Regions from separate parts of the Desulfosporosinus sp. BICA1-9 genome, predicted to be linked through region 1. Evidence: riboswitches for the same ligand, from Rfam matches in the RefSeq annotation. Region 1 holds a riboswitch; each other region holds the start of a gene.

Evidence for each region. A riboswitch is a leader RNA that binds a small molecule or an ion and turns the genes downstream of it on or off. The one in region 1 is predicted to bind cobalamin.
Region 2: another riboswitch for cobalamin. It lies ahead of JL57_RS16130 (ribonucleoside triphosphate reductase); the one in region 1 lies ahead of JL57_RS32025 (bifunctional cobalt-precorrin-7 (C(5))-methyltransferase/cobalt-precorrin-6B (C(15))-methyltransferase).
Region 3: another riboswitch for cobalamin. It lies ahead of thiC (phosphomethylpyrimidine synthase ThiC); the one in region 1 lies ahead of JL57_RS32025 (bifunctional cobalt-precorrin-7 (C(5))-methyltransferase/cobalt-precorrin-6B (C(15))-methyltransferase).

Annotation. Positions count from the first base shown of each region.
Region 1 is NZ_JUEE01000258.1:10,346-22,509, forward strand. It holds gene cobM (precorrin-4 C(11)-methyltransferase) at 1-72, opposite strand, end outside; gene cobI (precorrin-2 C(20)-methyltransferase) at 53-790, opposite strand; gene JL57_RS32025 (bifunctional cobalt-precorrin-7 (C(5))-methyltransferase/cobalt-precorrin-6B (C(15))-methyltransferase) at 787-2,016, opposite strand; cobalamin riboswitch at 2,118-2,301, opposite strand; gene rocF (arginase) at 2,395-3,297, opposite strand; gene JL57_RS32035 (Crp/Fnr family transcriptional regulator) at 3,366-4,061, opposite strand; gene JL57_RS32040 (ATP-binding protein) at 4,163-4,879, shown strand; partial or broken gene JL57_RS32045 (Rpn family recombination-promoting nuclease/putative transposase) at 4,976-5,266, opposite strand; gene JL57_RS32050 (RHS repeat-associated core domain-containing protein) at 5,599-6,144, opposite strand; gene JL57_RS32055 (DNRLRE domain-containing protein) at 6,540-7,508, opposite strand; gene cbiD (cobalt-precorrin-5B (C(1))-methyltransferase CbiD) at 7,861-8,988, opposite strand; gene JL57_RS32065 (energy-coupling factor transporter transmembrane protein EcfT) at 9,263-10,075, opposite strand; gene JL57_RS32070 (ABC transporter ATP-binding protein) at 10,069-11,892, opposite strand; gene JL57_RS32075 (ECF transporter S component) at 11,909-12,164, opposite strand, start outside.
Region 2 is NZ_JUEE01000135.1:20,467-28,380, reverse strand. It holds gene JL57_RS16170 (energy-coupling factor ABC transporter permease) at 1-706, shown strand, start outside; gene JL57_RS16165 (energy-coupling factor ABC transporter substrate-binding protein) at 703-999, shown strand; gene cbiQ (cobalt ECF transporter T component CbiQ) at 996-1,766, shown strand; gene JL57_RS16155 (energy-coupling factor ABC transporter ATP-binding protein) at 1,772-2,626, shown strand; gene JL57_RS16150 (precorrin-6A/cobalt-precorrin-6A reductase) at 2,653-3,378, shown strand; gene JL57_RS16145 (DMT family transporter) at 3,413-4,480, shown strand; gene JL57_RS16140 (cob(I)yrinic acid a,c-diamide adenosyltransferase) at 4,511-5,041, shown strand; gene JL57_RS16135 (hypothetical protein) at 5,153-5,512, shown strand; cobalamin riboswitch at 5,629-5,816, shown strand; partial or broken gene JL57_RS16130 (ribonucleoside triphosphate reductase) at 5,913-7,559, shown strand; gene JL57_RS16125 (anaerobic ribonucleoside-triphosphate reductase activating protein) at 7,556-7,914, shown strand, end outside.
Region 3 is NZ_JUEE01000026.1:4,802-16,965, forward strand. It holds gene JL57_RS02910 (sensor histidine kinase KdpD) at 1-1,360, opposite strand, end outside; gene JL57_RS02915 (nitrogen regulation protein NR(II)) at 2,236-3,576, shown strand; gene JL57_RS02920 (aspartyl-phosphate phosphatase Spo0E family protein) at 3,739-3,909, shown strand; gene JL57_RS33355 (hypothetical protein) at 4,105-4,254, opposite strand; gene JL57_RS02925 (3'-5' exonuclease) at 4,451-5,275, shown strand; cobalamin riboswitch at 5,367-5,547, shown strand; gene thiC (phosphomethylpyrimidine synthase ThiC) at 5,704-6,981, shown strand; gene bzaB (B12 lower ligand biosynthesis ThiC-like protein BzaB) at 7,115-8,413, shown strand; gene purE (5-(carboxyamino)imidazole ribonucleotide mutase) at 8,455-8,955, shown strand; gene purF (amidophosphoribosyltransferase) at 8,991-10,364, shown strand; gene JL57_RS02950 (DUF2284 domain-containing protein) at 10,426-11,988, shown strand; gene bzaD (B12 lower ligand biosynthesis radical SAM protein BzaD) at 11,995-12,164, shown strand, end outside.

The sequences.
Region 1 (12,164 bases):
CGTGATCAGCTCAGGATCCCCTGGACCAGCACCGACGAAGATAACTTTACCCTTAGTTCTTTTCTGGCTCACTGTTTCCCCTCCCCAATAAGTCTTTTTTCACGAGTAACAAACTAAGATAATCGATTTTGTCGGCAGTGAAATCCTCTGGTTTAGGTTCCCAGCGGATTTTCTCTCCGGATTGTCCAAGGCGAGTTAACAAGACCGCTTTTCTCTCGCGCTCTTTCAGAAGCGTTAAAATCTCAGGAAGCCTGCGGGAGACTTTCATTAAGACTAAATTGGGGAAATTAAGAAATTCTCCAACATCTTCGGTACTTGGCAAGATTAGAAGAGGCTCATCCCCAGTAGCAAGAGGCAAGTTAATCTTGGCTGCCGCCGCGGACATAGCCGTAATGCCTGGCACTGTGATAACACATTCCTGTGGTAATTCCTCCTGAAGGATGTTAAGTAGGTAGCTGTAAGTACTATAAAGGGAAGGATCTCCCAGCGTGATAAAGGCAACGGATTTACCCTGTTTCAGTTCAACTAGGAGGGTTTGTGCTCCATCTTGCCAAGCCTTTGTTAAAACCTGCTGATCCGAAGTCATAGGCATTTCGAGTTCGACAAGTCGGACATTAGTTGGACAATGAATTTTGGCAATATCCCAGGCCACACTTTCTCGATCGAGCTTGGATTTGGGGATAGCTACCAAATCCACTGATTGTAGGACATCAACGGCTTGCAAAGTCAAGAGCCGAGGATCACCGGGACCGACCCCGACTCCATAGAATTTTCCCCAGGTTGTATTCATGATGCTTCCCCTTTTCGTGCTGAAATTATAAAGATTGGATTCAAAGCTTGGGCCATATGCAGAGTTTGTACTGCTTTCCATCGGACTGCTTGAATAGAGACGGTATCGATATCCTGATAGTTAAAGTCTGTAAGCAGTTTCAATCCTTGAGCCACTGTTTCGATGGTCACTGCTGTGATCACGATTCTTCCCCCTTCAACAAGGGGAACCGTATTTAAGATTTCTGATAAACGTCCATTACTGCCACCAATAATACAGACATCGACTGGGGGAAGTTCCCCGAAAACATCTGGCGCAGCACCAGGAATCAGACGAAGATTTGAAACTCCAAACTTGAGTTGATTAGCAAGAATAAGTGCTTGAGCCTCTGAATTATGCTCAATTGCGTATACTACACCTTCAGAAGCGAGGCCGGCTGCTTCGATACTAATACTCCCCGTACCCGCTCCAATATCCACGACCTGATCATATTTCGAAATTTGGGCTTTGGCGAGTACTTGAACCCGAATTTCCGCCTTGGTCATGGGAACCTTTCCGCGCAGAAACTCTTCGTCTGGAATTCCAAGCCTGCAACCTACACCCTGTTTAGGGGAGTGCTGAGAATCTTGAATAGTATTTGGATAGAGGATAACGATAGCATTCTTTAACATGGTTTTTTCCTGAGCCAAATGCTCTGCGTCCATTGTTGACCAAAATTCCTCTGGATAAGCAAGGGCATTACCGACTGAAATAAGAGGGTTATTGCCACGCTCCATATAGAGTTGCGCGATTTTCTGAGGCGTATTTTCTCCACCGGTTAGAACCGCTGTGGGACGAGTAATTACCTGAGGAAGTACAGACAATTCTCGACCATGAACACTTGCAAAGATGGCCTCTTGCCAAGGAAGCCCGGCTCTTGCAAAAGCGAATTGAAGAGAACTGATCCCAGGATAGACGTCGATTATTTCCTCCGGAAACTCCTTCTTAAGTCTAGGTAAAAAACTGAAAAACCCTGGGTCGCCTGAGACGAGAACTCCAACAACGTTCTCTTCTAGAAGTGCGCTTCTGATCACTTCTATACTGCTAGCTAGGTCACCGGATAGGGAGTACTGGCGCCCTGTGAAATCAGGAAAGAGTTTTAGAGCCCTAGACCCTCCGATTAGAATTTCGCAGTTCTTTACAAGTTCAGTAATTGCAGGGGGCAACCATTCCGGCCTTCCAGGGCCGATACCGATTACTTGTAACATGAAAAACCTTCTTCCCTTGTGTTGTGGGTAATAAAAAAACGAGCCTGAGCGGCTCGTATGGTTTACCCTAAATAAACACACACATCTCCTATCGCTCGTAGGTTTGTGATGCTACTTAAGGCAGGTTTCCTGGCTTCAGATCATCATTCTCATCTCTGTCCCAGCATTTGAGCGTAGGATTTCGAAGAGAACTCCTTGTTTACAGTGGCGGGACCGCGTCGGACTTTCACCGACTTCCCCTTTTAGATCCTTTATTACAAAGGAACCTTAAGCATAACGCTATTAAATTTATGAATAGTCCAATCGACTGATAATGAGATATTCTATAAGTATATACTAAATTCCTCTTTTTCAAAATACCTTCTTAAAAAATAGTGTTCACCCAAGTATTCTTTTTCCGATCATTGAACAAATAAGCGAGACAGCTAATTTGCCTGTTTGATTCATATGATCAAGAATAGGATTTAATTCAACGACTTCTAAAGAACGCAATTTCTTACTATTAGAGATCATTTCCGCTGCTAGATGAGCTTCTCTAAATGTAAGACCTCCGTTTACAGGAGTTCCTACCCCAGGAGCTTCATTAGGATTCATGACATCCAAGTCAAAACTAACATGAAAGCCTTCAGTATCTGCGGCTACGATTTCTAAAGCTCTAACCATAACCTCTTTCATCCCATACTCGTCAATATCAGACATTGTAAATACTGTAATACCCGATTCTTTGATTAATATAGCTTCCTCATTATCAATATCCCTTGCGCCTATTAAGACAACTTTTTTCGGGTTTACGTAGTTAACATCCTTAGGTTTAAATCCCGTCATTTCCAATGCCCCAAAACCTGCTGATGCAGCTAAGGACATTCCATGCAAGTTACCTGACAACGTAGTTTCTCTGGTATTGAAATCCCCATGGGCATCTATCCAAAGCACACCAATATTCTCTAATACACTCTGAGTGCCCAGAATACTCCCAACTGCAATACTATGATCGCCACCGAGAATTATCGGCAAATTCCCTTCTAAAAGACTCTTCCTGACTAAGGAAGCTAAGCTTTTGTTAACATAGCCTATTTCTTCTTCGTTCTTGAAACTCTCATCTACAAAATCATCATAGCTTTCAGGAATAGGCACATCAATGTTGCCGATATCCTTATAACCTATGTTAAGGTTAGTTATGGCTTTTTTCAAGCCGCCGTATCTTATGGCACTTGGGCCCATATCAACGCCTCTTCTATTTGCTCCCAAATCAATTGGAACACCTATCACATCAACATTCACAATTGTATCTCCTTCATATTGTTTAATGCATTACAATATATTTTGATACAAATGAGATTTATTATCCACTATAAATCACTCATATACTTTAAGGCTTCTAAATCTAAAATTTCGAATTCAGTCAAATGAAAATCAATAACTCCTTCATCCTTCATTTTACGCATTTCTCTGGACATGGATGGACGAGACACATTTAGAAAATCCGAGAGTTCATTTCGATTTAAGGGCAGAATTATGTTTTTGTCGCCTGTCTTTTTATATTGCTCCAATAAATATGTGCAGATTTTCCCGCGCATACTTTTGATCGTCAGATATTCAACCTTCTTGTTCAACATCATGGCTCTTTCGGAAATTATCTTTAAAAAGTTCTGGATCAGAATTCTGTGCCATGAACACATCTTGTCACACTCGCCAACAATTTTTCCTCTCGGTAGGAAAAGAACCTCACAAGCTTCATGGGCCTGAACAGTTGCTGGCCAGATCATTTGGCTGGAAAAGGCGACTAACTCACCAAAAATATCCCCTTGCTTTAAAAGTGTCATAACAATCCTGTTTCCTGCGGCATTTTCTTTACTGACCGTCGCTGTACCCTTGAGAACTATTCCAACGCTTTCATAGGGATCTCCGCCCGTCACAATATAATCACTTCTTTTATAGCTGCAAACTTTAGGCTTCAAACAATTTAACATAGCTAAAATGGCATCTCTTTCAATTCCTTGAAAAAGGCTTACTTGCGAAACTTTATCCAAGTATTTTTCAAACATCACACACCCCTACTCATTTTTGTATCCTCAGATACCGATTTAATTCTTTCATTGTAATATAATGAACCTGTAAAAACAATCATTCGAAAGGGGTTATGACAATGTTAAGAAATATTATAAAAATAGATGAAGAAAAGTGTAACGGTTGCGGCCTTTGTGTCACTGCTTGTCATGAAGGTGCTTTACAACTGATTGACGGTAAAGCCCGGCTTGTTTCTGAAAGCTATTGTGACGGTCTTGGTGACTGTCTACCTGAGTGCCCGACTGGAGCTATCGTGCTTGAAGAGAGAGAAACTGTCGTCTATGACGAAGAAGCTGTCAAAAAGCATATGGAGAAAAACAAGCCACAGCTTGTAGCCTCCCTTCCCTGTGGTTGCCCCGGTACCCAAGCAAAAGTGCTGGACAAAAGACAACTTGAAGACATACCAGTTCATTCTGCTGAAAACTCACACTCCCGACTTGGACAGTGGCCCTGCCAGTTGAAATTAATACCAGTAACTGCACCTTACCTCAATAACGCACATTTGCTGATTGCCGCTGACTGCACTGCCTTCGCCTACCCCAATATTCACGAAAAGTTTATGCGCAATAAGATCACCCTGATTGCCTGCCCCAAACTGGATGATACCGATTATTCTGAGAAACTGACAGCGATTTTAAAACAACATGAAATAAAAAGCGTCTCGGTCTTAAGAATGGAAGTACCCTGCTGTGGCGGTTTAGTTCAAGCTGTAAAGAAGGCCTTGTCGAGCAGCGGAAAAATGATACCATGGAATGTCGTCACAATATCAACAGACGGACGAATTATCGAAGATTAATCAGACTAAAGATAATCGAGGGAAAACAGAGGGACAGGTGCGTTGTTTCGGAAACAACGCACCTGTCCCCTCGTTTTTTCCCCGCGTTATTTTACTCTAATTCTTCAGTAATCTAATATCTTCTTCGGATAAACCTGTTGCTTTAGCAATCTTTGAGATCTCGACTCCAAGGTCTATCAGGTTCCTAGCAACTTCTGCTTTACCCTCTTCTTTACCTATTGCTTTACCTTCTGCTAATCCCCGCTCAATCCCTTCCTTCAATCTGAGTTCCGCTTCCCTTACAGCCGCCTTTTCATCTAATACTGCCTTGCGTCTCGAATAGTACTCTTCTCTCACACGTGGATCATCACTTGATTTCTCCCATGCCGCTATAGCTTGGTGTAAAACAAGTATACCGATTGCAGCCGCTGCAGCTATAGCCGTTAGCGGTGCCGTGGTTCCAAACGAAGCACATGTTACTACCACTGCTACGACTACGATCCAACTGCTGCAACAACCTTCAGTGCCGCGTTGATAGAATTCCAGCTCGGCCAATTATCACTCTCATCAGCCATATAAAAGGATTATTCATGCAGTATGCAAATACGTTATGACTTAAAAGTTTGCCAACTTCACCAGCTGCAACATTCCCCTCCAACATATCTCCTATCTAGAGAACCAGTTGTAGTATATGAGTATGCTGCGCCTGCAATTGCTCCTATTACTCCACCAATAATCCACTAAGCAACATTGCCATTTGGATCAGACATGTTTACAGGATTATTCATGCAATACGCAAACACATTATGAGTTAATAGCTGTCCTACTTTTCCGCCCTCAGCATCCGCATTAATAAACCTTCCCCACTCGGGACTATAATATCTACTCTGCAGATAATACAATCCAGTCTCACTATCAGACCTATACCCTCTGTACAGATACGGATTCTTAGCTCCTACCGTGTCCTTTAGACTTCCATCTGTCGAAATCAGCTTACCCCAGGAATCATAGGTATATCCAACAACCTGTGTTCCTGCACTGTCAAACAGCCCAATAATATCCCCTTGTGCATTTCGAATATAATAGTACTCTGTGCCGTTTAAGTTCATGCTCACTAGGTTTCCGGCAGCATCATAACTATAATATATCTTATCCGTACCGTTATCCTCTAGGGTTACTTTATCACCATTCAAGTAATAGTTTGTCGTAACTCCGTTAACGGTCTTTTGAGTCCTTATCCCCGAATCATTATACTTAAACGAAAGATTGGTTGTTCCCTTACTCATGGTAGCAAGCTGTCTTCCCGCTTCCCAGGTATAGGTCCAGCCGTCATAGGTCAGGGGATTACCTATAGCATCATAGGTTATCGCTTTACCGTCATAGCTGGTGAGTTTATCTTTCCAGTTGGCATCTGCATAATTGTAGGTTTTGCTATTTGTTAATGTTAACCCTGTACCGGAATAATCATAGTCTTTCTTGGTTTGGATATTTCCAGGTTGTACTGTTAATAGTCATCAAGTTTACCGGCATCATTGGACGTTTGGATGTTTTTCCATCTTTCTACGATCTTTTGATTCTTTCAGTCCTTTCTCTTGTTTTTTAGAAAAAAACAACTAACGCTCTGAACGTTAGTTGTTCGTAGTAATAAGTTTAAGTTTGATTTAGATATTACTTTATTTCTTCATGAGTCATATTTGAAATAATGTTTGGTGCCATCTCCGTCGGTATAGATATAGTATGGGACGCCGCTTATGGTCTGTTCGGCGATCCTTTGATTTAAGTTAAGTCTCCAGCCGGGTCCGTATTTAAGGTCAGTATCTTTATCATTGCTGTTATACACGTGGTTTAAGGAAATGGGCATCTTGTTGCCATTCATCTCTAAATCATTATGGGCGAAGATGACGTTTCCGTTGTAATCATTGACGTAGCCTGTTCCGGCTCTTCCGACATCCTGGGAGTGATACGTCCAATAACTTTCCAAGCCAGAGTTGTTGATATAGGATAAGACGACACTCGCTCTTAATGAGGTGTAAGCACTGCTAGTATTCGCCGAAACGTATTCTGTGTAACCAGGATTTACTTCATCTTGGTTTTTGAGCATTAGCCCATAATTGTTACCGGTTGTGTACCAGTCTTTGACAATACTTGTGACATCCCAAGTATAATATGGTGCAAGATCCTTCACAAATTGATAATCGACGACTTTTGTATCATAATTAGGTTTATTGTTCCAGATTATTGAGTTCCCGCTCCAGTCACCTAGGACTTTGTGGACATTAACCTGTCTAACGGCCGAGTTAGGGGTTAACAAGTTCATATACAGATTAGCGTTAACAACCATATCAGAAGCCGTTAACGTTGGCAGATTAAATTTAAGATAGGAGCGATGAACTCCCCCAGTCGAATTACCGGTCTTGAGCATATGGCTGTTCTCGAAGTTAGAGTTCGGAAGTCCTTCGGACACATGATTATCTGTTATATTTGAGGTTTCCTGTTTTGTCTGCAAGGTAGGATCTATGATGATTGGAAATACCCTGTCTGTACTGCTTAGCCATTCATTATTCGGTAGAACGGTTAGACGATAACCCTTCTCCGCTGATTCCAGAGTTAATTTAATGTCATTGCTTAGTTCGTTTTTGGCATCGTACATATAAGGAGCATCCATGCTAAAGATGACTTCTTCAGGGTTATTGGTATCATAGAATGCGATACTGTTATCTTCAAGAAGTTTAGGGACCAGGCCCTTTGTATTCGTTTATACCCAAATAAATCCTTTTATTCTTAGATGTGTAATTTATTCCTTTTTCCTAAGTGCACGACATCGTAACATTTCTTTCTGATTCTGTGAGATTACCTACTACACAAAGCAGCGGAATGTATATGTTTTTCTCTGTGAAGATGCGAAAAAACACCTTTTACTGAGAAAAGGTGTTTTTTAGAGTTAACACACTCATGGAGTTACATTAATGGTGACCAATAAGTGTTTGTCTATCTAGCAAAAGTTAGGGCTCGATTGACCACGCCCAACGTTGTTCCTCAACGATCCTTTGAGCTTCCGAATCCCAGCCAACCGGTTGGCCGTTTAACAAGGTCATGATCGTTCCAACCCTTAAACGTCCAAAGGTGAACGCCTGAGCTCTATCACTCGCCAAGTGTGCCAGATGATGGAGCAACTTCTGCTCTCCAAGGAGCAAGAGTTCTGAGGTGGCCCCTTCGGTGGTTGGAAAGTCTGCCAAATGTTTTAAGGTGTCTTGATTAACCCCTGCTAGCGCTGCATGCGCAAGTAAGATTTCCATTCGGGCATCTGCCACACGATTATGGGTATGGAAAATTCCGCCCGCTACTTTTATGAGCTTTCCGATGTGCCCTAAGAGAATAACCTGTTCAATCCCCCGATAAGCCGCTTCTTCTAAAAGATAGCCAACAAAGTTACTCATCTGGATCACTGCTTCAGTCGGGACTTTAAAACGTTCAGTCGCCACTCGATACCCATAGTGCCCTGGAGTGAGAACTATGGTTTTATGCCCATAGGCTACTGCCTGGTCCAACTCCGGTAGAATCGAGGTTTTAAACGCCTCCTCGGACATTGGTCGGACAATTCCACTTGTCCCAAGTATTGAAATTCCTCCGACGACCCCTAGTCTCGGATTAAGAGTGCGCAGGGCAACAGTTTCTCCGGCTGGGACTTCGATCATAATTTCGAGTTCCTCTTCTGGGAATACCTCCCGAACCGCCTCAAGAATCATCTTCCTTGGTACCGGGTTAATGGCGCTTTCCCCAACCGAGATGGCCAATCCTTTTTTAGTGACGGTCCCAACCCCCTGGCCCCCGCAGATGTGAACCTCTCCTAAAGGGGAAATATAGCGCGCGATCGCCTGAATCTCAAGCCCATGGGTAATATCCGCATCGTCTCCACCGTTTTTCAGAATGCTTGCCCTCGCTTCTGGATATCCAGATTCGCCGCCATGGATGGGCATTGTTAAGCGCGCCGAATTCGGTAGTGGAATCTCTACCCGCTCAGCTAAACTTTCCCCTCTAAGGAGCAGACAGGCTACTTTTGCTGCACCCGCTGCGCAACTTCCCGTAGTATATCCTTCGCGCCAAGTATGTCGATCTTTTTCTCGCGCCATAATTTCTCTCCCACATTTCAATTAATCTAAGTATCAATCGTTATAAGACGACATAAAACGGTATTAGGTTATCTCTTTATGGATCGTATTGATTGAATATTACTGAATTTAAATGATTTTTCTATTATAAAAATTATGCACCAATGAGATTACTTAATTTGATTAATTAGAAGTTCCTTACTTTGATTATTGATGGAAAGTATAAGCCATGTGATGCCTCGTTGCAACTAATCTTTAAACATGAATACCTTCACACTAGCCAGTTTATGAAAAACTACAAAACTCCTAGTTGAAGTTGAAATCGAACAAAGAGTGCCAACATCAATAACATAACAACAAAAGCCATGGCCCAATAGTCCCTTGGGGTAAATGCTAGCTCGCGCATCGATGTCCAATTCCGATTCAAACCATATCCTCGATTGAGCATTGCCATCGAAAGGGAATTGGCCATCATAATCGAATTGATAAACAAAGGAATCATAATCGGAAGGTAGGATTGGAGGGAACCGACGATCCCCTTCTCTTTGAATTTTGTCCCACGTGCCTTTTGAGCCTCTAAAATTTGCTTGCGTTTTTTATCCAGGGTCGGAATAAATCGTATCGCCGTTGTCAGCATCATGGCGACCTCAACTGGAACCTTCATCTTATGAAAGAATTGGGTGAAGTCATCCATGGACGTAGTCAAAGTCAAGACAGAAGAAGTGATCATCATACTAAAGAGACGCAAGATAAACGTAGAGCCCATCAAAAATCCCCCCAAAGTAGCCCCTAATCTGTCTCCTGGCAGAGCATAAAAGAGGATCGTTTGGCTAGAAACCTGTTCAAAGCGCTCAGGCGTAAAGGTAAATCCTGTGATTAGAATAATCGAAATAATGATAGGAATCAAGGGAACCAGCATTCTTCCGATCTTTCGCAAGGGGATTTTAATCCAAATGGCTAAAAGCCCTGTCGAGAAAACGATCAAGACTTGAAATTTCGGATCTTGGAATAGAAACGAAAGAATCATAAACCCTAAGAAGCCGAACATTTTAGTCCGTACATCCAGACGATGGATCAACGTGTCTCCCGGTAAGTGCTCAATTAACATTCCTTCTGCTCCTGTCTTTCGAACAGCGCCATAAACTCACGTGATTCGATGAAGGTTCTATGACCTAAAATATCCTTCAAATGCGCGGAGAGCCTACAGAGTTGGGGTGGAATAATGGCAGAGTCGAGGAGTAGTTGTTCCTCAGAAAAAACATCTTCAGGAGTACCATCTAACATAACCCCGCCCTCTTTCATGACTATAACCCGCTTGGCATGTTGGGCAACTAAGTCCATATCATGGCTAATCATGATAATTGTGGTCCCTGCAGCGTGGAGTTTACATATCAAAGCCATCATTGACTGAACACCTGCCCAGTCCGAGCCAGTGGTCGGTTCGTCGATGATCAGCAGTTTAGGCTTTAAGGCAAGAATTGAAGCTACGGCAATCATTTGCCGTTCTCCTTTACCCAGACTAAACGGATGAACACTACGGTATCTTTCTAACCCAGTATACTGAAGGACCTCATCCACTCGTTGTTTGATTTCCTGACCTTTGTAGCCTGCATTTTTAAGCCCGAATTCTAATTCTTTCTCGACAGTAGCGGAAAAAATTTGATGATCGGGATTTTGAAAGACGTAGCCGATGGTTTTTGATAAATCAGACGAATCATATTGTAAAGTATTCATTCCCTCAACGATAATCTCTCCACGAGTTGGTTTTAAAAGTCCATTAAAATGTTTGGCTAAAGTTGTTTTTCCAGCACCGTTTTGCCCGATCAAGGCCACGAACTCGCCAGTTTTAATCGTCAGATTAATTCCTCGCAAAGCGGGCTGGCTTGAATTGTACTGGTAAAATAGATCGCTGACTTGAACTGCGATTTCTGCTTCTAACAAATATGGTTCCTGCTTAAACAGGTGATTCTTTATCTCTTCTTGAACTGGCACATGCCCATGTTTGTGCCAATGTCCGTATTTAGGTAACAACGCTCTAATTATGTTTGCCGCTGATGGGATATCCAAAGGGATTTCTGCAAAGGTAATCCAGCCCTTCTCGTAGAAATCCCAGCCGAGCTGACTGACGGGTAACGGCTTTATCCCCAACTGACTCAAGAGGGGAAGATTGCGAAAGAGTTCAGTCGGTAGTCCCTTCCAGACGACTTCCCCTTGCTTAAGTACCAAGACCTCATCGGCCTTGTGAATCAGTTCTTCGCTGGAGTGTTCAACTAACAAAATGGTCAAATCCCTTTTCCGTCGTAGATCATCCAACGTTTGATAGATTTCTGATCGTCCTATCGGGTCGAGTTCTGAAGTTGGTTCATCCAGCACCAAAATTTCAGGTTCCATCACGAGCACACCCGCAATTGCCAAGCGTTGTTTTTCTCCACCTGAAAGTTCCTCAGATATGCGCTGGTTATACCCTTTGAGGCGGACTTTTTCTAAGCTTTGATCGACCCTCAGATTAATCTCATCGAAGGGAACTAAAAAATTGCGGGGGCCAAATGCTGTGTCTTCCTCAACCGTTCGACCGATAATTTGGGTCTCTGGATCTTGTAAGACCAGCCCAAGAACTTTGGACATCGACTGAACTGCAGTTTTCCCTACATTCTTGCCAGCTACGCTCACCTGTCCTGTTAATTTTCCTTCCAGGAGCTGGGGAATTAGACCGTTTAGACACAAACTCAAGGTTGTTTTTCCCGCTCCTGTGGATCCCATTAAGACGATAAATTTCCCTTTTTTCACGGTCAAGCTGATGTTTTTCAAACTGAGTTCTTGGGCGTTCGGATAACAATAAGAAACATTATTGAGTTCAATAGCATTTTTACCGGGTTTTACGGTTTCCACGGTTTCTAGGGTTCCTACAGCTTCTACGGTTTCCACGGTTTCACCTCATCACCTAAATGAGTCGACTTCCCTTAATTGCTTTGTAGGCTACTGCCGAAATAATAACGTTGAGAGCTGCCCCGACGACGAGAAAAGGCATCAAGCCCATTACCCCTCCCATACCCATCAACGGCAGCATGGCAAAGGATGATACAACTCCATTCAGGATAATTCCAACGATAACAGCCGGAATCAGACCGAGCTTCTCATTTACCCAGCGATAGGCTACAGCCCATAAAGCCATTTGTAAAGCAATATATAAATGGATT
Region 2 (7,914 bases), on a different contig from region 1:
TTATGCTATGCATATCATGGAAGGATTCTTACCCTTTAACTGGGCAGCCTTCTGGTGGATCGCCATGATTCCTTTTGTTATTGCAGGGGTGCGTTCCATTAAAAAAACGGTGACACTCTACCCTAATCTAAAAATGCTGCTCGGTATGGCAGGTGCATTTGCTTTTGTTTTGTCGGCCTTGAAAATTCCGTCAGTAACCGGTAGCTCTTCGCATCCTACGGGAGTGGGTTTAGGCACCATTCTGTTTGGTCCTACGGCTATGACCGTTTTAGGAATGATCGTCTTAATCTTCCAAGCCCTTTTGCTGGCTCATGGAGGAATAACAACCTTAGGAGCAAACACGTTTTCTATGGGTATTGTTGGCCCTTTTGTCTCTTATGGAATTTACAAAGGCTTAAAAAAGCTGGGGGCTCCCCAATGGCTCTCAATTTTTATGGCGGCAACTTTGGGAAATCTAATGACCTACGTTACAACCTCCATTCAGTTGGGGCTAGCTTTTCCCGCGGCTTCAGGCGGAGTAACGGCTGCCATACTCAAATTCATGGGCATTTTTGCGTTCACTCAGGTGCCTTTAGCCATTAGCGAAGGTTTACTTACGGTAATGGTATTTAATATCCTTACAGCTTATAGTCAAAAAGAGTTACAGATTTTAACTGCCTTTACTGGCAAAACGTTATCTTCCATTAAACGGGGGGTGAAAGCATGAAACTCTTTTCTAAGAACATGATAATTCTGGTATTTGTAGCTGTTTTGGCTTTTTTCCCACTTTATATTGCGCGTGATGCTGAATTCGCTGGTGCTGATGCTCAGGCATCAGAAGCGATCAGCGCGCTTAACGCCGATTATACACCTTGGTTTGAATCATTTTGGGAACCACCCAGCGGAGAAGTTGAATCGTTCTTGTTTGCCTTGCAGGCTGCCCTCGGAAGCGGATTCGTCTTTTATTATTTAGGTTATTCGAAGGGTAAACACAGTGCAAATAAGAGGGATCAAGCGTGATTGCCATAGATAGTTTCGCCTACAGCAATAATCTAAAAACCGTTCATCCCACGGAAAAGCTACTTTTTGCGATGATTACCATGGTAGTGTGTCTAACCGCTCCCGCGGTAATCACCCCTCTAATCGTCTTAGCTTTAATGGCGGGGGGGATAGTCATCAAAGCAGGCATCCCCGCCCGAGTTTTTGTAAAGCTTATGCTTGTTCCTCTTTCGTTTCTTCTGATAAGCGTATTAACGATTGCATTTTCAGTTTCGACCAATCCTGCTGGATTTTGGCTAGCTCAAACGGTTAATGGTTTAACCATAGGAATGCGTTACCCAGATCTGATCACAGCAGTTAATCTCTTTCTAAGATCGTTAGGGGCTGTATCATGTCTCTACTTTATAGCCTTGACCACTCCTCTCACTGAACTTATTGCAGTACTCCACAAGATGAAAGTTCCTTTTATAATTACCGAATTAATGGTGCTAATTTATCGCTTTATCTTTGTCTTTATGGAAACAGCCACCACGATTCGCCGTGCCCAGTTTTCTCGTTCAGGTTATGTCTCCAAGAAAAGTTCTTTCCGTTCTATGAGTCGGCTCTTCTCTGCTCTTTTTGGAAAAGTTTTTGTGAAATCCCAAGAACTTTTCAATGCCATGGCAGCGCGATGTTACACGGGAGAGATTAATGTGCTTACCAAGAAACGTCCCGTTAGCCTCAAAAATTATCTCATAATAACTGGTCTCGAGATCCCTTTAATCTTATTGAATTTGCTTTGGAGGTAATATGTTTGTCAGAGTTCATACTTGAAGCCGTTGATTTAGAGTATTCTTATCCGGATGGTACAAATGCTTTGCGTAAAGTGAATTTACAAGTTCGAAAGGGAGAAAGGTTAGCTATTCTGGGATCAAACGGAGCTGGAAAATCCACTTTGTTTATGCATTTTAATGGAATCTATCGTCCTAGTTCAGGTTCAATAAAATACCAGGGACAAGATATTTCCTATAAAAACAAGGCGCTGATCGAATTACGCAAGAAAGTGGGAATTGTCTTTCAAGATCCAGATAGTCAGTTATTTTCCGCCAGCGTTTGGCAGGATATCTCCTTTGGCCCTCTCAATCTCGGACTTTCAGAAGAAGTAGTGACAGAGAGAGTTAAACAAGCCTTGATAGATACTGAGACTACAGAACTGGAAGATAAACCGACTCACTTATTAAGTTACGGACAGAAAAAACGGGTTTCTATCGCGGGAGTATTGGCAATGGAGCCGGAAGTCATTATATTTGATGAGCCAACCGCCGGTATGGATCCTCGTCACTCCCAGGAGTTCATGCAGCTTCTGGAAAAATTGAGCATTGAGGGTAAAACGATTATTCTATCGACCCATGATGTCGATTTAGCCTATAGCTGGTCAGATAGGTTAGCAATAATGTGCCGTGGAGAGGTCATTGCGCATGGAGTACCAGGCGAACTATTTATGCGCCCGGAGATTGTGGAACGAGCTGATTTGACGATTCCATGGCTGATAGAAATGCATGGTGAGTTGGTGAAAAAAGGATGGCTGCCTCCATCTACCCCTTTACCAAAAACAAAAGAAGATTTATTTCAGAATATTCCAGCTAAGAGCGGTCAGCAAAGCGCTTAGAACGTATAGCTCTATGGAGGTTAGCAATGATTTTACTTTTAGGAGAAACAGCAGCGGCGCGTGAGATTAGTGAATGTCTCAAGCTCAAACGGCTTGAGCTAATGAGAATACAATCATGGAGCGAAAAGATATGTTTCCAATCGCCTTCATTAGTCATTGATGCCAGCCCTCCTTCCAGCAGTGTGAAGTTTGCCCCTTTGCGCCAATGGTGTGAACAGCGGGGCATTCCTTATCTTAGGTTAGAAAGACCTGAGACAATAATTCCTGCCAGCCCGTTAATTTATCCAGTCTTTAGTTGGGAGGAAGGGTTGCTCCAATTGGAACAACGCGTAGGTGCTTTGCATCAAGAGAAAGGGCAGCCTGTAACGGTTTTCGTCACGACAGGAAGTCACCAACTGGAAAGCATTGTGCGAAGCCCCTTTGCCCGATTGGCTCGTTTAGTTGTCAGGGTTCTACCGGAAGGACGTTTGGTCCAAAAATGCCAGGATATGGGCATTCCGCCCAGGGATATCGTTGCTATGCAAGGGCAATTTTCCAAAGAGGTGAACAGAGTATTTTTTAAATTCTATGGAGCAGATATTCTTTTGACCCGAGACAGTGGGTCCGCCGGTGGGACAGATACGAAAATCTCGGCAGCCTTAGAATTAGGGTTAGAGACTGTCCTTGTCAAACGAACCAAGGCTAATACCGGATTGACTGTGAATAGTGTCAATGAACTGCTGGATTGGGTAGATGCAAATATTCCAAAGTAAAACAGTTAACAGCTGTTGCCGGAGGTGCTGGTAAATGAACGATAGAACAATTGCTTTTCCAATAGTACAGGCCATAGCGGCCGCCATCCTTTTTGGGGTAAGTGCTCCTATATCTAAGCTTCTTTTAGGGGAAATTGCTCCTGTTCCTATGGCAGCGCTTTTGTACTTAGGAAGTGGAATCGGACTGTTTCTCTGGCGATATCTGCAAAAAGCCGATCAGCGTTATAGTAATGAAGCTAGGATCGTGAGAAGTGATATGCCTTGGATTATTGGTGCAATACTGGCCGGCGGAATTGCGGCCCCGATAGTTCTGATGTTTTCGCTCAAGAATGCATCTGCTTCTACCGCCTCGCTTTTATTAAATTTTGAAGGAGTAGCTACAACCATCATAGCGGGAGTTGTATTTAAAGAGAATATTGGCAAGCGTATCTGGAGTGCAGTTCTCTTAATAACCATTGCCAGCATATTGCTTTCCTGGAATACTTCCGGTCAATGGGGTTTTTCTCTTAGCTCGCTAGGGGTACTTGCAGCTTGCGTTTTATGGGGGGTAGACAACAATTTTACGCGCAATGTCTCGGCCAAAGATCCGCTTTCAATCGTAACGATCAAAGGGCTAAGCTCGGGAGCGTTTTCCTTAGTATTGGCCTTGATTATAGGTCAACCCTTTCCGCATTTGATCTATGTAGTTGGAGCTATGATCTTAGGTTGTTTAAGTTATGGGTTTAGTATTGTCCTTTTTATTCGGGCGATGAGAGAACTAGGCTCAGCACGAACGAGTGCTTTGTTTGGTATTGCGCCTTTCCTGGGCGCTATCTTATCCGTTTTCTTATTCAGAGAAGCCCAGGGGATTCAGTTTATTGTATCTTTGCCTGTTATGATTTTTGGCGCTGTATTGCTGTTAAAAGAGGGACATATTCATTTACACAGACATACAGAGTATGAGCACGAACACCGACATTGCCATAATGATCTGCATCATGCACATTTTCGTCAGGGTGACAAGTTACCAAAGAGTGGATATCATTCGCACATTCATCTGCACAAAACAACAGAGCATAGACATCCGCATACCCCGGATATTCATCACCGGCATATTCACTAATAGAAAATATTCAATGAGGGAGAAATAAGCATGCAACTAGGGCTCATCCATATTTATACTGGTGCAGGGAAAGGGAAGACGACGGCAGCAGTCGGATTGGGGATCAGGGCGTATGGACAGGGACTTAAGGTCCTCATGGTTCAATTTTTAAAAGGATGGATTACGGGAGAAATGAAGGTCATCGCCAGCTTAGGTCCGTGCTTTCAACTCTTTCAATATAAAGAAAACGATAAATTCACTTGGGGAATGACAGAAGAAGAAATGGGAGGACTAAAAGGGGAAATGCGGATTGGTCTGAACTATACTTTTGAGGCCGTCATGAGCGGGGAATGGGATTTGATCATCATGGACGAGATTATGGCCGCTGTGAATTACGGGTTCCTGCCTCTGGAGGAAGTAATCGAGCTTGTTAAGATCAAGCCACTAAAATTGGAACTCGTTCTGACAGGGAGGGATGCCCCATTAAAGCTGATCGAGTTAGCGGATTATGTCTCGGAAATAACTGCCCGTAAACATCCCATGGAAAAGGGCATATTGGCGCGAGTGGGAATAGAGTATTAACCATGTATTGCTTTTGTAATATGTTTAATTTAACAATTTAATAGAAGAGCAAGCGATTTTTCTTAGCCCAGAAATCGTGAATGCGTTGTAGAAGGAGTGGAATCAGGAAACATGGATAAGGTTCTAGCCGACTTAGGCGATTATCATTCTACAGCTGAGATTCACCAGCACGCCAATTTAGAGCTGATTTTCACGACAGAAACCTTACTTAATTATGCTCAGTGGTATGAAAATAAAGGAAAAACGAGTGATGGAGAAGGCTTCACCCACGGCGAAATGGTCAGCAGCCTTTACCACACTCGTTGCGAGATCCAGCTGAAAGCCCGGAAAGGGATTCAACAGGTCCATATCCAGTTTGACATAACTGTGCATAGATTTGCAAGGCTTTTTGATGAATTTTACCCGGATGAAATCCGTATATTTTGGGGTAAAGGTTATCCAATTTTCCAAGGCCTAGCATTAAGTGCATAGGTCCTGTTACAATATAGTTACGCCTAGAGATGGAAAAATATTGCGTCAAACTTGGGTATAAAATAATATCTTCATGGTTGACATATTAGGTTAATATACGATAACATGATAGCAATTGAATATTGGAAAATAAAGGTGCAAGTACTAAGAGTACAGCTTAAAAGGGAAGCAGGTAAAAGTCCTGCACGGTCCCGCCACTGTAATGGGGAGATGTTTCATACTATAGGCCACTGGTAGATACCGGGAAGGCGTGAAGCATTAATGAACCAAAGTCAGAAGACCTGCCTTTGTTTAATGAACTATAACTCTACGAGCGATAGGGGGGTTCTATAAGTAAGTGTTGTATTCAGGGATATACACAGCCTCTTGGCGCTCAGCGTCGAGGGGCTTTTTAAATTGACTCTACCCTCGGGAAGTACAAGAGGCGCATGAAAGCGGCGACTGCCACATCCATGACCTGGGCTTTTTTGGACCCTATTGTGCAGGCTGGGATTTGAGACAGCTCCTTTTGGACGGATTCGGAGGAGTACCTGGCAAGGTGGAAAGCGGTCCAGCCAAACATTTACGATCGTTTCTTGGGCAAATCGTAAATTCTACCTTTACAACCCAAGGGGAAACTGCCGGAGCACAGGCTTGGTCAAGCTTTGACACTTTTTGTGCGCCGTTTATTAGGAAGGACCAATTGACATTTACTCAAGTCAAACAGTGTTTGCAAGAATTTGTTTTCAACATCAATGTTCCAACCCGGGTTGGATTTCAGTGTCCCTTTTCTAACCTTACATTTGACATCAAGGTGCCTTCCACGTTGAGAGATGAGCAGGTCATTATTGGCGGAACCTATACTGAGGCTAAACATGGAGATTTTCAGGAAGAGCTGGATATGTTCAACTTGGCTTTCTGCGAAGTGATGCTGGAAGGAGATTCTAAGGGAAGAGTGTTTACCTTCCCAATTCCAACCCTAAATATTACTAAAGACTTTGATTGGGAGAGTCCTGTAGCGGATGCCTTTATGAGAATTACTTGTAAGTATGGAATTCCTTATTTCGCGAATTATGTAAACTCTGATCTGTCTCCCGAAGATGCAGTATCTATGTGTTGTAGGTTAAGGCTGGATACCGGCGAACTTAGAAAAAGAGGTGGGGGGTTGTTTGGAAGCAATCCTCTCACAGGATCGATTGGTGTATTCACCATTAACCTACCCAGATTAGCCTATCTGTCCCAGACAAAACAGGAATTTATGGAACGTCTGAAACAAATGGCTGAAATCGGGCGCACGGCCTTGGAAATTAAGCGTAAAATTATTGAGCAGCAGTCCGAAAAGGGACTGTATCCCTATTCATGTTATTATTTGAGACATTCTAAGGAGCGGACTGGGCACTATTGGCACAATCATTTCAGTACGATTGGTATTGTCGGCATGAATGAGGCCTTACTCAATTTCATGGGAAAAGGGATTGAAACGGAAGAAGGTCGCGAGTTTTCGGTGCGTGTCATGAACTATTTGAGGGAGCTGCTGGTTAAATTTCAACAGGAGACAGGAAACGTCTACAATTTAGAGGCGACACCTGCAGAAGGAACCTCCTACCGTCTGGCCATGTTGGATACTAAAAGGTATGACTCAATTATTACTGCTGGCGATGAGGTTCCTTATTATTCAAACTCAACCCAACTTCCGGTAGGTTATACGGATGATATTTTTGAGGTTTTAGAGCTACAGGACGAATTGCAGTCTCTTTACACAGGAGGGACGGTCCAGCACCTCTATCTCGGCGAAGCGGTTGAAGATATTGAGGTTTGCAAGCGGCTCATTCAAAAAATATTTAGCAAACACAAAATCCCCTATATCTCGATTACTCCAACCTTCAGTATCTGCGACTCTCACGGATACATCAGCGGGGAACATTTCAGTTGCCCTGAGTGTGGTGCTGAAACCGAAGTGTGGTCCAGAGTGACAGGATACCTTAGACCGGTCAAGAACTATAATCTTGGCAAGAAAGAAGAGTACACTCAGAGAAAAAAATTCATGATGCCAGAGGTGGTAGCGTGAATATTGCAGGATTTGTGAAGACGTCATTTGTGGATTATCCAGGGAAGATAGCGTCTGTGGTTTTTACCCAGGGCTGCAATTTAAGATGTGGTTATTGTCACAACGTCAGCCTACTAGACACTAACGACACTTCAAACGCTATTCTGCCTGAAGAAATTTTCGAATGGCTTTCTAAAAGAAAAGGAATGATCGATGCAGTGGTTGTAAGCGGAGGAGAACCGACGTTGCAAAAGAATCTTCACGTTTTTATCGAAGAATTGAAAGCAATGAGTTTGCTCGTAAAGCTTGACACAAACGGAACAAATCCAGATAGTTTGAGAGCGTTGATTGATGATAAGCTGCTGGATTTTATCGC
Region 3 (12,164 bases), on a different contig from region 1:
GGACAAAAAAAAGATCAAAGGCAATGGTCCCCATTATCGCTGTGACAATGGCGGGAAGGGTTCCCCAGAGTGCCGCACTTATCAGAATAGGCAGTAGATAGAGCAAAGAAATATTAACCAGGCCTAAAAACGGATGTACCAAGGTGAAAACTAAAGTCATCCCAATAATCATCAGACTGGATGCCAAATAAGGAATTATCTTCGGAGAATTCCACCCCTGTGGTTTAGTACCCGCTTCTTCTCCATTTTTTACTGCCTTAATCTGGGCTTTTCCTGCCTCTGGTGGGCGTCCAGGGATAACATGAATACTAATGCCCTGACTTTGCCGAATCACTTTATCTACGACCGAGCCATGGATTAACTCCCAAAAGCGCGTATGCGCTGGTTTGCCAATAATTATCTGGGAAACATTGCGTTTCCTAGCCAACTCTAAAATAGCTTCCGCTACACCATTCCCCGTTAGACCAATCACTTCCGCACCCAGTTCTTCAGCTAAGCGGAGGTTTTTGGCCATTGAGTCTTTTTCAGCCTCACTACTGGGAAGTCGGCGCAGGGTTTCAACATGCACGGCAAATAATTGCCCTTGTACCTTCTCGGTCATTCTTTTCGCAATCCGAATCAACTGAGCTGAGAAGGGGCTGGCACTTATACAAACCAAAATCTTTTCTCCCGTCGGCCATGGCCCATTGATTCCATGGTCTTGCCTATAGGATTCTAGCTGACGATCCACTCGTTGCGCTGTATAGAGAAGAGCCAACTCTCTTAGAGCGTTGATATTGCCAGGTCGAAAGAAGTCTTTTAAACCCTCTGTTTCCTGATCTGAAACATAAACCTTTCCATCCTTTAACCTTTGAATTAATTCTTCCGGTGGGATATCAATCAGTTGAATTTGCGACGCAATTTCTAAGACTTGGTCGGGGACAGTCTCTCGGACGGCAACTCCGGTGATTTGGGTTACAATATCATTGAGTGTCTCTAAGTCTTGAATATTCAAGGTAGTGTAAACGTTAATCCCCGCTGACAATAATTCTTTGACATCCATGTAACGCTTTTTATGTCGCGATCCATCCACGTTGGTGTGGGCCAGTTCATCGATCAAGACAAGCTGAGGACGACGTGTCAAGACTGCATCTAAGTCCATTTCAAAAAATATACGATCCATATATTCTTGAGATCTCCTGGGGATGACCGTAAAGCCGTTAAGCATTGCCTCGGTATCTGCTCTGCCATGAGTCTCTACCAGACCCACAACTACATCTACACCTTCGGACAATCGACCTAAAGCGGATTCTAACATTGCATAAGTTTTTCCGACCCCTGAAGCTGCACCTAAGAAAATTGTTAGTTTTCCTTTTACCATTTATATCATCACCCTCGTTATTTCCGCGTACTACTCATTATTGTCTAACAAAAGCAATCTTTCATACTGAATGCAGCCTTATTATAAATCAATTACCCATATAAAAGGCGTAAAGATTATAGTGAAGTGCATAAAGAAAGTATAAAGATTTCCAGTTTATCGAAGTGAGTATTTTTTTATTTAGAAAAATGAAACGAGACAACATATTCAGAGCGCCTCAAGGTTACCTTGAAGAAAAGAAACCCCTCTAAGCTGTTCATATCAGGGGTCCAGGGATTATGAATGTGACGAATAGGGTTGTAGAAGTAGAAGTAGAAGTAGGTATAGAAATATATAAAATTGTCTCTATGGAAATAAATTACATACTGATTTTCAGAGATTAGGGTAACTTAAGTATAAATTTAAAAAAAGGGGATGTTATTAATGGGATTTTTTTCAAACATTATGTGGAAGTTAAATAAAGCTGGAAAGTGGCTTAAGTTAAGGTTTTTACTTCTTCGTGAAAGAATATAAAGGTATGACTGTAAACGTGCTCAAATTCAAGCTAGGGTCAGGTAAGAATAATAGCCTGACCCTAGCTTTTTGTTGCTTTAAATATTCGGCAATTTGTGAGGTTAGAAGATCTTACCGAAAAGAAATAGGTAGAATGTAGTGGTATAAATTTCCTAGGTTATTTTTGCAATAATCCTTGTAATATGTTGGGCTTGTAGGGAGGAATATCCTTAAGTCTGACGAAGTAAGTTCAAGGTGGTTCAATAATAATTTTTAAAAAGTAGTATTTCCCTATAATCCTTTTTACGATAACAAAGTAGTAGATAGTTAGGAAATTTCCCTTTTAATGTAAGATCGCTTGATAAGCGTTAGGGAGGTTTTATATGAATCTTAGGAACATAATACGCAACCACTCTAACACAGTGAATACTAAGCGTTTAATTATTGGGACTATTTTACTAAGCCTTGCTTTAGGTCTCACTTTAGGAGTTCAAGTCAGCGAAATATTGATTATAGTTGCTATCCCGCTAATAGGGACTTGGTTTCTGGTCAGAGAGATTAAAAAGCAGTTAACTTCATTTGCTGAGGCAATACTCCAAGATAACTGTGTTCAGATTGATACCGGATTTCTGCCAGAATTAACGCCGTTATTGTATGCAGTCAAAGCACATTCTCAGCAACTTCGAACCTTTGAAGCCATAGTAAGAAACTCTAATGATTTAATTACTACAGTTGATCTGGATTATAAAATAACGAGTATTAATCCAGCAGCGCAAAAGATGTATGGCTATACAGCTTCAGAAGCTTTAGGGCAAGAGATTACACTTTTGTCAGTGCCCGAAGGTGTTTCGGAATTGAAGGAAATTCTTGAGCGGGCAAAAATAGGTGAAGAAATTATCGGCTATGATATGAAGCGTCGAAAGAAAGATGGTAAGGTAATCGACGTCTCATTGAGTATTTCACCGATTAGAGATGACCGAAATCGGATAACCGGTATCATGGGTATCCATCGTGATGTTACTGAACGTAAAAAAATGGAAGCAGAGATGAAAAGGCTTGATGCTTTAAATCTAATCGGCCAGATGGCTGCGAGTATAGCTCATGAAATTAGGAATCCTATGACAACAGTCCACGGTTTTCTTCAGTTACTAGGAACGAAATCAGTACTTCTGGAGTATAAGGATTATTTTCAACTCATGATCGAAGAATTAGATCGCTGCAATTCAATTATTACGGAGTTCCTTTCGTTAAGTCGAAACAATCCTCTAGATCTTAGAATGCAGAATCTTAATACTATTATTAATAAACTACTACCGATGATACAAGCTGATGCTCTAAGGAAAGAGCTAATTATTATTGTTGAACTCGAAGAGATCCCCAATCTAAAACTAAATGAGCAAGAAATTCGACAAGTTATCTTAAACTTAGCCCGTAATGCCTTAGACTCTATGCTGGAAGGTGGGGTTTTGACCATAAGAACCTATCTTGAACAGGATTACGTTGTTTTAATGTTTCGCGATCAGGGATCTGGCATACCAGGACAAGTTCTTGAAAACATAGGTAAACCTTTTTTGACGACGAAAGAAAATGGAACAGGTTTAGGATTGCCAGTGTCTTACAACATAGTGTATCGTCATGGAGGTACGATATGCGTCGAAACCGGAACCACAGGTACTACCTTTTTTATTAAACTCCCTATTGAAAATGTAATTATTTTAAATTAATAAAATAAAGCATCTAATCATCAATATAAAACATTTTACATTTAAGATATATTTACCATATTACGACAAATAACTGCCTATTAATGGATATTATCTTCTTGCCATTTCCCCAGAAAAGCATTAAAATCTTACTGAGGAATGTAATTTTCAGGAGGAATCCGCGTGGAAAAGAAACTTTTGAAAAGAATAGAGGAACTACGTAAGAGACTCAATAAATTTGCTCTAACTCGTAATCTCATTGATCACGAGGTTGTAGAGGTTAGTCAGCAATTAGATCGCTTACTCAACCAATACCAAAAGATCAGTACTTATCAACAATTAAGTTTTTGGTAATTCATGAGACATAATATTAATTAGAGATACCCCAAGAAGACTGATATGCTCCCCTCTAGGTAGACAGGTTAAATAATAAAACCTACTACCAGAAAGGGGAGCATTCTCATGTCTAAAAGATGTAAATATACAGGAGAAGAAAAATTTCAAATACTGCGGTGGAATTAAAGGCTGTAAAAGCTTCCAAGTCCAAGGTTATTTTCTGCGCATGGCTTTCACAAGTTCATTGATCACTAAAGGAATAATGGATAGTGCTAAAACGAATGCCCAGTCCATTAAAGTCCCGGTGGTTGAGTTTACAGCTAATTCCTTTAGCACATCTTCAGTACTTTTATTGAACCACATAATATCACCTCTTGATTAAGTATTCGCAGAAAAACAAAAAAAAGACTTCGTTCATTTAATTTTTAATTAACCTGGTATTACAAGCAAACTTCAAAAGTTTGTACTTTTAGAAGGAAGTTATAAAACTAAAAAACTAATATGTGTGCGTTTATTCTTTGGAAGGATTATAATAAAAATAGTGATAGAGGAGGTAACAATGAACTATATAGTTTTTGATTTGGAATTCAATATGTTTTTTAAATTCAAAGAAGGTGATTGTGCAAATCCCGCTTTGAAAAGTGAAATCATTCAAATTGGAGCAGTCAAACTCAACGAACGATTGGAGACCATTGGCGAGTTTAATTTAATCGTAAAGCCAGTGATCTATAAGAGAATAAACCCCTATGTTAAGAAGAAAACGACGATCAGCACAAGGCAGGTTAGCCAAGGAACCCCTTTCGTTCAGGCAATCAGGAGCTTTAGTTCATGGCTTGGAAGGGACGCTATCTTGTGCTCTTGGGGACATGATGATATTTTAGGTTTAAGAGATAATTGTCAATTTTTCGGCTTTGAAGCACTATCCTTCAACAGATTTATTAATATTCAGCAAATCTATATGACTCATGGGGTTCTATCAATGCAACCAAGTCTAGAAAATGCTGTGGAAGCCTTAGGGATTGAAAAAACAGTTCCCTTTCACGATGCATTAAGTGATGCCTTCTATACCTCAGAGATTTTCAAAAAGGTCTTTGATTTTTCTGAAAAGGCCATTATAAACTGGGAAAAGAACCAAATCGAAAATGAGATAAAAGTTAAAGAGTTGAAGGCTTTCCTCGACAAAGTGACTATGTCGTGTCCGCAATGTTCCAAACTTATTGAGAAAGACAAGGAAGTCACTAAAACGAAGAAATATTTTGCTTTTGGCTACTGTACAGATTGTAAGCACCAAATTCGACATGTTTCTAGAATCGTGCAAAGCAGCGGGGAGTACAGCATTATTTCCAAAGATTCTATCTATAAAACAGAAGAAGCATCAGAGTAATGATTAATAAGATAAGCTTGTAATGGAGATTTCTAGAATTGTCGACTAAAAAGCCTTGTCAATGATACATTTATTAGTTATACTATGCTTAGAAAATTTAATAACTACAGGTGCCTCACCATGAGGAGAATAGGGAAGTCGGTGTAAGTCCGGCGCGGTCCCGCCACTGTAAACGGGGAGCAAGAAGTAAATAACCACGGGTTAGTTCCCGGAAGGTGCTTCGAAGTGTTGATCCGTAAGCCAGGAGACCTGCCTTGTAGTTAAGCCAAACCTACCTTGTCGAAGAACCAAGAGTAGTGTGGATGAGATTATGGAAAAGTCTCTAGTCACGTTGTGATTAGAGACTTTTTTTATTTTTTTCACTACAGATTGTTCTTTTCAAGGGAATGATTCAAATATAGAAAGGAGAGATTGTTGTTTTGACGTTAATGGAAATGGCCCAAAAGGGTCAGGAAATCCCGTTGTTTACCTTGGTAGCCCGAAACGAACACATGAATGTCCAACTCCTTATGGAACGGGTTGCTACCGGACGAATTGTTATTCCCTATAACGGTCACCACAAGCCCCAAAAGCCTCAAGGGTTTGGACTAGGCCTAAGCACTAAAGTTAGTGCTAGTATTGGCCTAGCTGCAGACGAGGATAGTCTTGCTGATGAACTATTTAAAGTGGATGAGGCAATCAGGGCAGGAACCAATGCGGTCATGGATTTGAGTACAGCCGGCAATATGGACGAGGCAAGGCGGACAATTATAAAAAGAGTACCGTTACCTTTAGGTACACTACCTGTTTATCAGGCCTTTGCTGAGGCTGTATGTACTAAGGGTTCAGCCTTAGCACTTGAACCTGAAGACTTTTTCAAGGTTATGGAACGCCAAGCTGCCGATGGAGTAGATTTTATGGCTTTGCATAGTGCCCTTCACTCCGGATTGTTTAAAACGGCTAAGGAAGACCAGCGGGTGCTAAATCTGGTGAGCCGAGGCGGGTCCTTACTGATGGGCTGGATGCTTTATCATAACAAGGAGAACTTTTTGTATACTATGTTCGACCGCATCCTGGAAATTGCCCAAAAGTATGAAGTTACTTTAAGTTTAGCGGATGCTATGCGACCGGGTGCAGGTGCTGATTCATTATGTCGTTCTCAAGCTGAGGAGCTCGTCGTTCTAGGCGAGCTGGTAAAGCGTAGCAGACAAGCGGGGGTTCAAATCATGATCAAGGGACCCGGTCACACTCCACCTAATCAAATCGCGACAACCGTTAAATTAGAAAAACAAGTATGTCAAGGTGCTCCGTATTTTGTCTTCGGTCCGGTATCGACGGATGTAGCTCCCGGATATGACGAAATTACCGCTGCTATAGGTGGAGCCATGGCTGGTGCTGCTGGAGCAGACATTCTCTGCTACGTCACACCTGCCGAACATATAGGGTATCCCAATGCGCAGGATGTCTATCGGGGAGTAGTGGCTTCCCGTATTGCTGCTCATGTAGCGGATCTAGCCAAAGGTTACCCAGGCGCTGAAACTTGGGACCTGCAAATGAGTCGAGCGCGGCGGGAGCAGAATCTAGAGGCCCAGAAAACGTTAGCCTTAGATCAAGAAAGGCTTACGGATTTCCACTCGAGTGAAAAACCTTTCTGCACAAAATGTGAAAAGGGTTGTGCCATGGCTGTGGCTGGCGAGTTCTTTCAAGAACTGCCGTGGGAATGCTGAATCGATGTTCGAGGTTCGATGATCGAGGTTCGAATATAGGGACGTTAAGGCGTGGTTCGAGATTTGTGATTCGATTAATTAGTAAGGACAGGATGCATCGTGCCAAATAAAAAGTAAGAATGGAGAGATTGAAATGACACAACTTATTAAAGCAAGACAAGGAATTATTACACCTGAGGTAGAGAGATTAGCTAAAGTAGAAGGGCTTACAGCGGATGAGTTATGTGCGAAGGTTGCTCAAGGTCGGGTCGTGATCATCAAGAACAAACAACACAAGAACTGTAACGCAGTCGCAGTAGGGGAAGGTCTTCGCACCAAAGTAAATGCCAACATCGGTACGTCACCGGACTGTGTGGACTTCTCGGATGAGCTCCATAAAATAAAGGTTGCCGTAGCTGCTGGTGCGGATACAATTATGGAATTAAGTATTGGCGGAGATGTTGATGCTTTCCACCATCAGGTGCTCGATAATTTCACATTACCTATCGGTTCTGTTCCAAGTTATCAAGGTGGTATGGAGAGTATTGCTAAACACGGAAGCGTTGTCGGTATGACCGCTGATGATATGTTCGAAATGATTGAACGTCAGGCAAAGCGTGGCATCGATTTTATGGCCATTCATGCTGCTTTAAACATGTCTATTATTGAACGATTAAAAAATCAAGGACGAATCACAGATATTGTAAGTCGTGGAGGGGCCTTTTTAACAGGCTGGATGTTCCACAACGAGCAAGAGAATCCTCTCTATACTCAATTTGATCGTGTGCTTGAAATCTGTAAAAAATACGATGTAACGCTGAGTATTGGAGACGCAATCCGACCCGGTTGTATTGAAGATTCTCTGGACCGTGCCCAAGTCCAAGGCTTGATTGTGGCGGGAGAATTGGTACAAAGAGCCTTGGAAGCTGGCGTCCAAGTGATGGTAGAAGGCCCGGGCCATGTGCCCGTGGATCAAATCCCAGCAACGATCTTGCTCCAAAAGCAACTCTGTCATCATGTTCCATACTATATACTTGGAAATTTAGTCACGGATATTGCGCCGGGCTACGACCATATCGTAGGAGCCATCGGGGCCACAGCGGCAGCTATGGCCGGTGCAGACTTCATATGCTATGTTACACCTGCCGAACATCTACGCTTACCTACCGCTGAAGATGTTCACGCAGGGGTCATAGCTACGCGCATTGCGACTCATGCTGCCGATATAGTTAATGGTGTTAAGGGTGTACGTGAATGGGACTTAGCTATGGCTCATGCTCGTAAAGCCTTAGATTGGGAAAAACAAATTGAATTGTCCATTGATCCTCCTACAGCTCGCCGAGTCCGAGGAGAGCGTAACGAGGAGGGGGCGGAAGCCTGTTCTATGTGTGGTGGGTTCTGTGCCATGAAATTAGTTGGGGAACACCTTGGGAAAACGGGAGGAACTTGCTAACTAACGGGAAGAGGGCACTATTGACAAGGAGGGTGAGGCAAATGAGCCAGATTGGGGTCATTATGGGAAGTGACTCAGATTATCAAGTTATAGAAGAAGCCCTGGAAGTTCTTCAGCAATTTGAGGTTCCTTTTGAAGTTATCATTTCTTCCCCCCAAAGGACGTTGAAACGAACGGTCGATTGGGTGAAAGGGTTTGAAGCTCAAGGGGGAAAACTTATTATCGCCGCGGCAGGGTTAGCAGCCCACTTGCCTGGGGTTGTGGCGGGGGCAACAACTTTGCCGGTCATCGGTGTTCCGATGAGCAGTGGTGCCATGGAAGGAATCGACGCCCTTTACTCCATTGTACAAATGCCCCCGGGAATCCCAGTGGCAACCGTAGGCATCGGTGCTGCTCGGAATGCAGCGTTACTTGCGGTACAGATTCTGGCAAGTCAGGATAAACCATTGAGTATGAAGGTTAAAGTCTATCGAGCCCAAATGTTGCAGGATATCGAGGCGAAGGACGAAGCGTTGCAGAAGCGGTTAAGCGAAGAAATTTGAAGACTAAGCACTGAACTAAGGGGAGGGGGGCAAACGTGTTCGAATTTAGAGAGGATAAACCGAAAGAGGAATGCGGAGTCTTTGGGATCTATGCCCCCACTCTGGAGGTTGCTCGTGTAACTTACTACGGGCTCTATGCTCTTCAACACCGAGGACAGGAGAGTGCTGGAATCGCGGTTTCAGATGGACGAAGCATTGATGTGCATAAAGGAATGGGCTTGGTATCGGAAGTGTTTTCAGACCATGTTGTGGATTGCTTGAAGGGGAAAATGGCGATTGGACATGTCCGATACTCCCCAAAGGGTTCAAAGCTGCTTGCGAATGCTCAGCCTTTGGTGGTACACTACCAAAAAGGCATGATGGCCTTGGCTCATAATGGAAGTTTAACCAATGCCTTAGAACTACGTGAAGAACTGGGGAAAAACGGGGCAGTTTTCCAAACAACGATTGATAGCGAAGTGATGATTAACCTCATTACTCGCTATCGCCGGGAGTCCTTGGAAGATGCGCTGCTTAAGACCATGATGGATCTACGTGGAGCGTATGCCTTGGTTATCTTGGCAGAGGATAAACTTATTGGACTCAGGGATCCCCATGGCGTTCGTCCCTTATGTATTGGGCGTATCGGCGATGGGTATTGCTTGGCCTCAGAAAGTTGCGCTCTCGATACCATTGGTGCAGAGTTTGTGAGGGATGTGGAGCCCGGTGAAATTGTGGTGATCGATGAAGATGGACTCCACTCATACCAGAGATTTTCTAAACTAGAACGCACGTCGTGTGCCTTTGAATATATCCATTTTTCCCGACCGGACAGTACAATTGATCAGCTGAGTGTCTCGGAAAGTAGACGTCAGATGGGCATTGAACTGGCCCGTGAATATCCAGTTGAGGCGGATCTTGTGATTGCGGTCCCAGACTCCGGGACTGCTTCTGCCTTGGGGTATGCCACAGCACTGGGGCTTCCCTTTGGAGAAGGGGTTATTAAAAACCGTTATGTCCATCGAAGCTATATTCAACCTACTCAACAAATGCGAGAAGTGGACGTTCGTCTGAAGCTTAATGCTAATGCAAGTGTCCTGAAAAATAAGCGCGTTGTTATGATTGATGATTCGATTATCCAAGGAACCACCAGTTCGAAACTGGTGGAAATGGTCAGAAAAGCAGGGGCCAAAGAAGTACATTTTCTAATCAGTTCTCCTCCGGTAGCCTATCCGTGCTTCTATGGGATTGACACGGTAAAACGAGAAAAACTCATTGCCAATCAATTGGATATAGAGGGAATTCGGGAGTTTGTAGGAGCAGATTCGCTACACTATATCTCTGAGGAAGGCTTGCTTCGAGCACTTGGGACGGACTGTGTTTGCTTAGCCTGTTTTGATGGAGCGTATCCCATTCCGGTTCGAATTTAATGAGAGGTAAAAAAGTGACATTGAGTGGACGCATTGGAGATCCTGAGGGGAGGTAATAAAGATGGGATCGACACCCTTTTTTCGGCATAATCCCCAGGGTGTAGGACCTCAGTATTTGGAAGACCTGGCAACCGGGTACTGGTTTTCTGAGGCACTGTTTACGGCCGTTGAACTGGAAGTCTTTACTTTTCTGGAGCCTAGAGGCATGACGACTGACGAAATTGCAGGAGCACTAGATATGCCTCCGTCTGGTCTGGGGCGTTTTCTTCAGGCTCTTTGCACAATAGGGTTAGTGGTTTATGATGGTAAACGTTATTATAACACCAAGCTTGCCGGCGACCATCTTGTCCTTGGTAAGAGTGGGTATCAAGGAGATTCGATCCTCTGGCGTAAAGGCCTTAGGCTAGGATGGCAGGACCTTACCGAATGCCTTAAGGCTGGCGGCAGAGTGAATTTTCCAGTCGAAGAAGAGGGTCAAGAGCAGTTTGCCAAGCGGATCCGTAAGTATATCAATGCTATGGATAATATTGCTGAATCTAAGGTGGCAGAGATTCTGCCTTTCTTCGAGGGGCTTGATCTGAAGGGGGAGATACTTGATATAGGGACCGGCTCTGGGGCGATTGCCTGCGGTTTTCTGGAGATTTCTCCTTCTTTATCGGCAACTTTAGTGGATCTTCAGGAAGTCCTCAGCTATACACAGGAGTTGATGGACAAGAAGGGGTTGGGGAAACGGGTTTCCTACATACCGAGCAATATTTTGGAACCCTGGTCCGTTGCTAAGGAAGGGTTTGACTTGGTCATTCTCTCAAATATTATTCACGCCTATTCAGAACAAGAGATTCCTCTAATCTTGGACCGTGCAGCAAATTGTCTCAAGTCGGAAGGGCTCCTAGTCATCCATGATTTCTTCCCTGAGCACTTCTCTGCTAAGGCTGCACTGCTCGATCTAAATATGTTTATCAATACCTACAATGGCAGGATCTTTTCTGGAACATGGGTAAAAGAACAATTAGCCATGTCAAAACTCTATACAACTGAGCTCATCCCCTTAGCGACGGACACTGCGCTGATCTTCGCGGCCAAGGATAAAAAGAAACTGGAAAGTCTCTGTCTGGATGAGAGAACCCGTCTGATTGCCAGGATTAAAGCGATGGGTTTTAGAGAAGTTCTTCCTATCAATAAAGAAAGCATCCATGTTGCTGACTGGACGGATCTCCGCTGCCAATTTGGCTGTGATCGGTATGGACATGCCCACTGCCCACCCAATAGTCCCTCACCTCAAAAAACGAGGGAGGTACTGCAAGACTTTTCACACGCTCTGCTTCTGGAGGGGGAACCTCCAGGAAAAGTGTTTCAGAGCCGAGTTTTGGACGCTGAAAGAGAAGCCTTTTTAGCAGGATTTCATAAAGCGTTCGCTTATTGGGCCGGCCCATGCCTTCTTTGCACAACCTGCGCTGTGGGCGCTACCGACGGGAAGTGTCGCAATACACGGGATGCTAGGCCCTCTATGGAAGGGGCGGGCATTGATGTCTACGAGACCGTCCGACGGGCGGGTCTTAATCTTCAGATTTTACGCGACAAGGGCGACTACGTCAGATATTTTGCCCTGTTGTTATTGGAGTGAATTTACGTGCGTGTTTTGATGATTCAAACCCCTTCAGTAGAAGACCTCTCTCAGGAGAGAGTCTATCCTATCGGGATTGTCCTTTTGGCCGGTCGCCTTCAAGGGTATGGTCATGAGGTGAGTATCTTGGATATGAATCTGGAAAGGGATCCTTATGGAGCACTGAAAGAGAAGCT